2 regions of the Alkaliphilus sp. B6464 genome follow, and region 1 is predicted to be linked to the other one. Evidence: a T-box and tRNA genes for the amino acid it is inferred to sense, from the RefSeq annotation. Region 1 holds a T-box; the other holds one or more tRNA genes.
What was found. A T-box is a leader RNA that pairs with one kind of tRNA and senses whether it is charged. The one in region 1 lies ahead of metG (methionine--tRNA ligase), so its partner is inferred to be a tRNA-Met.
Positions count from the first base shown of each region.

Region 2: it has a tRNA-Met gene. The T-box ahead of metG (methionine--tRNA ligase) is inferred to sense a tRNA for this amino acid. The anticodon was not compared.

Region 1 is NZ_CP058557.1:3,227,637-3,232,483, forward strand. Features, by position in the region: gene metG (methionine--tRNA ligase) at 1-1,502, opposite strand, end outside; T-box leader at 1,576-1,828, opposite strand; gene HYG84_RS16485 (terpene cyclase/mutase family protein) at 1,934-2,851, opposite strand; gene glpK (glycerol kinase GlpK) at 3,152-4,696, opposite strand; gene HYG84_RS16495 (MIP/aquaporin family protein) at 4,782-4,847, opposite strand, start outside.
Region 2 is NZ_CP058557.1:566,133-570,979, forward strand. Features, by position in the region: gene HYG84_RS02575 (shikimate dehydrogenase) at 1-193, opposite strand, end outside; gene HYG84_RS02580 (aspartate aminotransferase family protein) at 198-1,616, opposite strand; tRNA gene HYG84_RS02585 (tRNA-Ser) at 1,734-1,822, opposite strand; tRNA gene HYG84_RS02590 (tRNA-Glu) at 1,905-1,979, opposite strand; tRNA gene HYG84_RS02595 (tRNA-Met) at 1,984-2,059, opposite strand; tRNA gene HYG84_RS02600 (tRNA-Leu) at 2,135-2,223, opposite strand; tRNA gene HYG84_RS02605 (tRNA-Asn) at 2,231-2,305, opposite strand; rRNA gene rrf (5S ribosomal RNA) at 2,311-2,427, opposite strand; rRNA gene HYG84_RS02615 (23S ribosomal RNA) at 2,599-4,847, opposite strand, start outside.

The DNA.
Region 1 (4,847 bases):
TTATAACCTAGCCATTCTTTAATTTTTTGAGATGATGATGGCAAAAATGGATTTAATAGATTTGCAATATTTATTATACTAAAAATACAATTATAAATTGTATTACTACAATCATCTTCCTCTGTGTTTACCGTAATCCAAGGTGTTTTTTCATCAAAATATTTATTTATGCTTCTAATAAACTCAAAAATTTCTTCAATAGCTGACCTTAAGTCTCCATTTTCTATCTTTGAGCCTACCTCATTATAAAGTGTTTCTATATTCCTTATTATTTCCTTATCTGCCTCTCCTTTCGGTATACTATTATTAAAATACTTTTTAATAAAAACTAGAGTTCTATTTACTAAATTCCCATAGGCTCCAAGTAGTTCTCCATTATTACTATTTATAAACTCTCTCCATGAAAAATCCGCGTCTCTTTTTTCAGGCCCATTTGCTATTAAAAAATATCTTATTGCATCCACATCATATCTTTGAATAAACTCCAGAACCCATACTGCCCAGTTGTTACTGGTTGATATTTTCTTTCCTTCAAGGGTTACATACTCACTAGATATAATTTTATCTGGCATTTTTTTGTAGCCTATTCCATTTAAAAGGGCAGGAAAAATAATTGAATGGAACGGGATATTGTCTTTGCCGTGGATGAAGTAAGATGTTGTATCTTTTCTCCAAAATTGTTCCCAATCCAATTTGTTTTCAGTGCCCCATTTTTTGCTCACCGTAAAATATCCTAATACCGCATCTATCCAAACGTAAACCTTCTTATCTTCATATCCTTTTATAGGAATATCAATTCCCCAAGGCAAATCCCTAGAAATAGCTCTATCTTGTAAACCTTCATTCAAATATCTCTCTGTGTTGTTAAGTGCATTTATTCTCCAGTTTTCTTTAGAAGCTTCAAGATGAGCCCTTAATCTATCTTGAAATTTAGATAATTGAAAGAATAATTGGCTTCCAGCTTTTATCTTTGGCTCATTCCCACATAATTTACATTTTCTATCCTGTAGATCTAATGGGTCTAGAATAGTAGAGCAAGCATCACATTGATCTCCCCTAGCTATATTTTTACAAATGGGACAAACTCCCTCAACAAATCTATCAGGTAAAAACTGATTGCAGCTATGGCAATAAAGCTGTTCTACTTCTTTTTGGTAAATAAGCCCATTATCGTATAATAAACTTATAATTCTTTGTACTTCTTCCTTATGATGCGCGTCGTCAGTTCTAGAATAACAATCGTAGGAAAAACTTAACTTTTCAAAGCAATACTTAAACTCGCTGTGATATCTATCTGCAATTTCTTGAGGTAATACATTCTCATTCTTTGCTCTTATAGATATGGGTGTGCCATGACAGTCACTTCCCGAAACATATAGTACATCTTCTCCTTTTGCCCTAAAATATCTTGCTATTACATCACCAGGTAATAGTGCAGCTAAATGTCCTAAATGCAAAGAACCATTTGCGTAAGGCCAAGCTCCTCCAATAAAAATACTCATATCCTTTTCCTCCTCTTTATTTAAGATATAATTGTAAAAAATAAAATAAAAAACTCCCACTCCTAAGAAAAATCTTAGGAACGAGAGTTATCTTCGCGTTACCATCCTAATTTACTGTACTTCACAGTACAAGCCTCTTCAAGTACGTCACAGATCGTGATTATACTCTATCACTATAACGGGTGAACCCGTTGCAGCCTTAATTAAAATAATCTCGGTGCACAGCTCCAAGGCCATTTTCACTTTAATATCCTTTGCCCCTTCTCACCAATAGGGGCTCTCTGTAAAAGTATTCTTAAAGCTACTTTCCTTTTCTTCGCGTTTAAATTGATTTTTACTAATTGTATCCTATATTGTATGAATTGTAAATATATTTTATACTCATTAATTATACAAAAACAAATATATAGGAAATGTATCTTAGTTTTATACTATTTTTCTACTTTACTATATTTGTCTAGAATAGTTAAAGCATTTAAAGTTAAGACTCCTATCCACTCATTATATGCGGGCTTTAAATCTTCCATATAAAAGCTTTCTCCCCAAGGTGGGTTTATTCTTCCGTTGCTTTCTAATTGTTTTATAATAAAATCTAAATTATCTATTATTTTTGATTCCTTAATCTCAAACTTACACATATCTGGACTACTTACAAAGTCCACTGGTGTTGGTACATATTCTATCCATTTTTCGTCTTCATATTCAATAAGTTGTTCTATGGCTGCTTGTATCTTATTTTTCAATCTCTTTTGAAGTTTATTAGGTAAAACTCCATATAACTTTATATAACAAAAGATTTCATTCTCTGAGTAAAATTCCTCTTTATTTTCCATATAATCAATTGCATATTCTATTAAGCTATCTACATCTAGCTTTTTTAAATATTCTCTATACTTGTATAAGTATGCTAGTATTTCAGCAGATGGATTTCCCCAGTTTTCATCTATTATACTCATTTCATACTCTTCATTATAATGCCACCAAGGAGCATGTGAAAAATTATTTACTTCTTTAGGTACAGCAAACCAACCATTTCTATTTTTATCAAAGCATGACTCTAAATACCTTATTGCTTCTTTTATCATTTCCTTTGCCTCTTCTGATTTATCTAATTTGGATAAATGTCTAATTCCAACTAAGGTTGCCATTGGTGAAGAATAAGGCAGTCTAAAATCTGATTCTAATCCATGTCCAAAACCACCATCTACATTTTGAAACTTCTTTAATTCATTTATTATCTCTTGTTCAGAACCATCATAAAAATATTTTTTAAATAGACTTTTTTCTAATGGTCTTCCATATTCAATAATTGATTTGCTAATTTCTTTTAAATGGTCTTTACTTAACATCCCCAACCATACCCCCTTAACATATTTTCCGATTTATGCCACGGCTATTATATTGCATTTTATTATAATTCAAACAAACTGAAAAATCAAACTAGATTATTCTATTATCTAAAAAAAGAGAAGCGTTAGTCTTCTCTTTTTTCTACAATATTGTATTTTCTAGACTTAACTGGAAAAGCTTTCGAATAAAATAACGGCAAAGAATAGGTATATCTTCTTTCCTCTCTTAGTGAAGGCAACTGAAAATTCGGCTATTGCTAGCTCAATGCTCCATGGGGCACTCAACTTTTTATTGATTTTTTAAGAATAAGCTACACATTCTTCTTCCATTGCTTCCTCATCTTCTTCCCCTTCCAATTCCCACTTCAAGGCACGGCTCACTGCTCGTTTCCAGCCTTTATATAACTTTTCTTTTTTAGCGTTTTCCATAGTCGGACTAAAAACGGTATCCACATTCCATTTATTAGCAATCTCATTTTTATCATTCCAGAAGCCTACAGCTAATCCTGCAAGATAGGCAGCTCCTAGAGCAGTTGTTTCTGTTATCTCAGGTCTGTCTACCTGAACTCCTAATATGTCCGCTTGAAACTGCATTAAGAAGTTATTGATAACAGCTCCACCATCGACCTTTAAAGACTTTAAGTCGATACCTGAGTCCTCCTGCATAGCCTCTAATACATCTCTAGTTTGATAAGCAATAGATTCTAATGTTGCTCTAATAATATGTTCGGCTTTAGCACCTCTTGTCAGCCCTACTATTGCACCTCTTGCATACATATCCCAGTAGGGTGCTCCCATACCTGTGAAGGCGGGTACCACGTAAACACCATTAGCATCCGCTACCTTTTTCGCTAAATATTCGGTATCCTCTGCATCTCTTATAATTTTAAGTTCATCTCTCAACCATTGAACCGAAGCCCCTGCTACAAATATACTTCCCTCTAATGCATACTCTACCTTACCATCTACACCCCATGCTAAAGTAGTCAATAGTCCATTTTCGGATGGAACAAATTTATCACCTGTGTTCATTAACATAAAGCATCCGGTACCGTAGGTATTTTTAGCCATTCCAGGCTGAAAACATGCTTGCCCAAATAATGCAGCCTGTTGATCTCCCGCCGCTCCAGCTATTGGAATGTCAGCTCCACCAAAAGTTTGATGATCTGTATGTCCATAGATTTCACTAGATGCCTTTACTTGTGGTAGCATAGATTTTGGAATATCTAATACTTCTAATATTTTTTCATCCCACTTCAATTCTTTTATATTATATAGCATGGTTCTTGATGCATTAGAATAATCAGTTACATGTACTTTTCCTCTTGTTAAGTTCCATATTAACCAACTATCTACTGTTCCAAATAACAATTCACCATTTTCAGCCTTTTCTCTTGCTCCCTCTACGTTATCTAATATCCATTTAACCTTGGTTCCCGAAAAGTATGCGTCTACCACTAATCCCGTATTACCTCTAATATATGCCTCCATACCTTGCGCTTTTAGTTCATCACAAATAGCTGCAGTTCTTCTACATTGCCAAACAATTGCATTGTATATCGGCTTACCTGTATTTTTATCCCATACGATTGTGGTCTCTCTTTGGTTTGTAATCCCTATTGCTGCAATATCTTGAGGACTCACACCTGTTGTTTCCAATACCTCTCTAGCAACACCACTCTGGGTTCCCCATATTTCCATTGGATCATGCTCTACCCAGCCTGCCTTTGGATAAATTTGAGTGAATTCTTTCTGTGATGTTCCTATTCTTTTACCCTTATAGTCAAATAATATTGCTCTTGAACTTGTGGTTCCTTGGTCTAATGCCATTATATATTTTCTCAATATTAACGCCCCCTTATATTCTTAAAATTACAGCTTGTTCTTTTTTATCTATAACTATAACTCTATTGATCTTTATATAGTTTTTTTATTCAACCACATGGATAGTAGCTTCTTTTTCTTCTGCCTCTTCTGTTTCTTCGTGTCCTAATAT
Region 2 (4,847 bases), 770 kb from region 1:
ATGGTACACCAATAAACCAGCCTTCAGCTTCTTGAGATTCACTTTTTATATCTGTGATCTTTGAGATAACTGAAGGTGATACATTACTAACTACTTTTTCAGTCATCATTTTTGGTAGTATCTTTAGATATTTATATTTTCTATAAATATCATCTATTTCTATAGGATGGATTAAAAATGCGAATCTGTTCATATTATTATCTCCTTCCACTAAAAACAGATTTAATTAGATTTTTAGTATTATTTAGTGCTATGGTTCCAATACTTCTGTTTTTCATCAATATTTCTTCTAATGAACTAACTAACTTATCTAATTGCTCATATGTAACCGTTAAAGGTGGTTCAATTCTAATTACATTCGGATTATTCAAAGTATAAGCAGTAATAATATTATAATTATTAATTAACTCACTAGCTACTATGCCTCCAGTATATTCATCAACTAATTCTCTTGTATTGTTAGTAATTACTCGATCCATTAGAGGTATATTTATAGTGTCAAACTCCAATCCAATCATTAGACCTCTTCCTCTTACTTCCTTTAATAAAGGATACTTATCCTTTAATCTTAGTAACTTACTAATTATATAATTTCCTTTTTCCAAAGCTTCGTTTTCTAAGTTATTCTCCGCAATAAATTCTATAGTAGAAATACCTGCTGCCGATGCCCATGTATTGCCACCAAATGTGGAAGTATGGAGCAAACATCTATCCATAGTTCCATATCCTCTCTTCCATACATCCTCATTCGCGATATAGGCTCCTATTGGGATAATACCTCCTCCTAAAGACTTGGCCATACACATAATATCTGGTACCATCCCTTCGGCCTCACATGCAAACCAGTATCCTGTTCTTCCAAAGCCCGTTTGTATTTCATCTGCAATTAAGAGCACGCCATATTGTGAGCAAATATCTTTTGCCTTTCTTAAGTATCCAATTGGCGGAACAATAATTCCACCCTCTCCTTGTATAGGCTCGACAATAAATGCTGCTATATCATCATATTTTTCTAATACAAGTTTAAGTTCATTAATATCTCCATAAGATACCTCTACTGCCAATGGAACCATCGGACCAAAGTACTTTTTATATTTATTTCTTCCAGTAACAGATAAAGCTCCCATTGATTTACCATGAAATGCCCCTTTACAATAAATAATCCTAGATTTTTCAGTTGCAATCTTAGCTAATTTTAATGCTCCTTCTACAGCCTCCGCACCACTATTGCAGAAAAAAGTATACTTTAAATCTCCGGGTGTTATCTTAGCTAGATTTCGTGCTAAAACACTTGGTAAGCTATGCATTCCAGATTGTAATAAATTGGGTAGATGACTTACACTATTTATGGCATTAATTACAGCATCGTTGTTATGACCAATGTTTAAAGCACCGTAGGCACCAAGAAAATCTAAATATTCTTCTCCATTTTTGTCCCAAACCATCATATCCTTTGCTCTTACAAAAGTTTTATTAAAACCTAACATTTTTAAAAGTCTAGTTAAATGCAAATTAATATGTTGTCGATAGTTTTCTTCAATATCTTTCTGTTCCAGATTTAAAGCTTCATCTAAAGAAATAAGCTCCTTTTCTTTACTCATGACTTCTTGTACCATAAGCTACACCCCTTATAATATATTTATTTGTATATTTAATGAGTTTTTCCAGCTTATGGTTTTTCTATTCCATATAATAAAAAAACAAGAGATAATATTATCTCTTGTCAATAGTTTTGGCGGAAAGGGTGGGATTCGAACCCACGGCCCCTTTTGGAGTCACTGATTTTCGAGATCAGCTCCTTCGACCACTCGGACACCTTTCCATTATTAAATTTAATAAAGCTGGCAGCAAGACTTTCCTTGTTTTAAGGTAAGTTCTACTCCAGCTTTATCTATATATTATTTTGGTGACCCCTAGGGGAATCGAACCCCTGTTACCGCCGTGAAAGGGCGGTGTCTTGACCGCTTGACCAAGGGGCCAAAATGGTTGCGGGGACAGGACTTGAACCTGTGACCTTCGGGTTATGAGCCCGACGAGCTACCAACTGCTCCACCCCGCGATATGTTTCAATCATCTAAATCTTTGATTTAGTTTGATTGGAATACTCAGCATTAGCTGAGTTTCATTTTAAAAATGGTGCCGAAGACCGGAATCGAACCGGTACGATCTTGAAGGACCGCAGGATTTTAAGTCCTGTGCGTCTGCCAGTTCCGCCACTTCGGCACACTTATGGCTCCAGAGAGAGGACTCGAACCTCCAACCTACCGGTTAACAGCCGGGTGCTCCACCATTGAGCTACTCTGGAACATAATATCGCAGCGACCTACTCTCCCAGGCAGCTTCCCGCCAAGTACCATCAGCGCTGAAGGGCTTAACTACTGTGTTCGGTATGGGAACAGGTGTGACCCCTTCGCTATTGCCACGATATTGCAATCACCCAAATCTTTGATTTGGTGTGAATGGAGTACTCAGCGTTAGCCGAGTTTCCTTCAAATTAAAATCAAGTTGTATTTCAACTGGATTTTAATCATACCACTTTAATAAGTAATATGTCAAGAGAAAATTATTCCCTCAAAACTATACAATGTTAGAATATATTTGGTCAAGCCCTCGACCTATTAGTACCTATCAGCTAAGTACATTGCTGCACTTACACCCTAGGCCTATCAACCAAGTAGTCTTCTTGGGGTCTTACCTCCTTACGGAGTGGGAAATCTTATCTTGAGGGGGGCTTCGTGCTTAGATGCCTTCAGCACTTATCCCTTCCGCACTTAGCTACCCAGCGATGCTCTTGGCAGAACAACTGGTACACCAGAGGTGCGTCCATCCCGGTCCTCTCGTACTAAGGACAGCTCCTCTCAAATTTCCTGCGCCCGCGACGGATAGGGACCGAACTGTCTCACGACGTTCTGAACCCAGCTCGCGTACCACTTTAATGGGCGAACAGCCCAACCCTTGGGACCTACTACAGCCCCAGGATGTGATGAGCCGACATCGAGGTGCCAAACCTCCCCGTCGATGTGGACTCTTGGGGGAGATAAGCCTGTTATCCCCGGGGTAGCTTTTATCCGTTGAGCGATGGCCCTTCCACTCGGAACCACCGGATCACTAAGCCCGACTTTCGTCCTTGCTCGACCTGTATGTCTCGCAATCAAGCTCCCTTTTGCCTTTACACTCTACGCACGATTTCCGACCGTGCTGAGGGAACCTTTGGGCGCCTCCGTTACTTTTTGGGAGGCGACCGCCCCAGTCAAACTGCCCACCTGACAGTGTCCCAAGACTGGATTCACAGTCTATGGTTAGAACTTCAGTACTACAAGAGTGGTATCCCAACGATGACTCCACTGAGACTGGCGTCCCAGCTTCTAAGTCTCCCACCTATGCTGTACATGTAGCACCGAAATCCAATGTCAAGTTGCAGTAAAGCTCCACGGGGTCTTTCCGTCCTGTCGCGGGTAACCAGCATCTTCACTGGTATTACAATTTCACCGGGTCTATTGTTGAGACAGCGCCCAAATCGTTACGCCTTTCGTGCGGGTCGGAACTTACCCGACAAGGAATTTCGCTACCTTAGGACCGTTATAGTTACGGCCGCCGTTTACTGGGGCTTAAGTTCATTGCTTCGCAGATGCTAACAATTCCCCTTAACCTTCCAGCACCGGGCAGGCGTCAGCCCCTATACGTCGTCTTTCGACTTAGCAGAGACCTATGTTTATGGTAAACAGTCGCTTGGGCCTATTCTCTGCGGCCGGTTGAGGCTTACAGAGTAAATCTTTAACCAAAACCGGCTCCCCTTATCCCGAAGTTACGGGGTCATTTTGCCGAGTTCCTTAACAATAGTTCTCCCGATCGTCTTAGGATTCTCTCCTCACCTACCTGTGTCGGTTTGCGGTACGGGCACCTAGAAATCTCGATAGAAGCTTTTCTCGACAGTGTGGAATCAGCCAGTTCGCTACTTAAATTTCGCTCCCCATCACTTCTCAGGATTAATGTTAAAAGGGATTTGCCTCTTCTAACTCCCTACCAGCTTAGACGCACACAACCAACGGTGCGCTGAGCCTATCCTACTGTGTCACTCCATCTCTCAAACGATTTTAGGTGGTACAGGAATTTCAACCTGTTGTCCATCGCCTACGCCTTTCGGCCTGGGCTTAGGTCCCGACTAACCCTGAGCGGACGAGCCTTCCTCAGGAAACCTTAGGTTTTCGACGGGCAGGATTCTCACCTGCCTCTCGTTACTCATGCCAACATTCTCACTTCTATACAGTCCACTGCTCCTTCCGGTACAGCTTCAACCTATATAGAACGCTCGCCTACCATCCTTACGGATCCATAGCTTCGGTGATACGTTTGAGCCCCGGACATTTTCGGCGCAGAATCACTCGACCAGTGAGCTATTACGCACTCTTTGAATGAATGGCTGCTTCTAAGCCAACATCCTGGTTGTCTATGCAACTCCACATCCTTTTCCACTTAACGTATACTTTGGGACCTTAGCTGATGGTCTGGGCTCTTTCCCTCTTGACTACGGATCTTATCACTCGCAGTCTGACTCCCGAGTAAAAGATAACGGCATTCGGAGTTTGATAGGTTTTGGTAACCGGTGAAGGCCCCTAGACCATTCAGTGCTCTACCTCCGTATCTCTTAACCTCGAGGCTAGCCCTAAAGCTATTTCGGCGAGAACCAGCTATCTCCGGGCTCGATTGGAATTTCACCGCTACCCACAGTTCATCCGGTGACTTTTCAACGTCAATCGGTTCGGACCTCCACGAAATTTTACTTCCGCTTCATCCTGACCATGGGTAGGTCGCCCGGTTTCGGGTCTACGGCATGAAACTAGACGCCC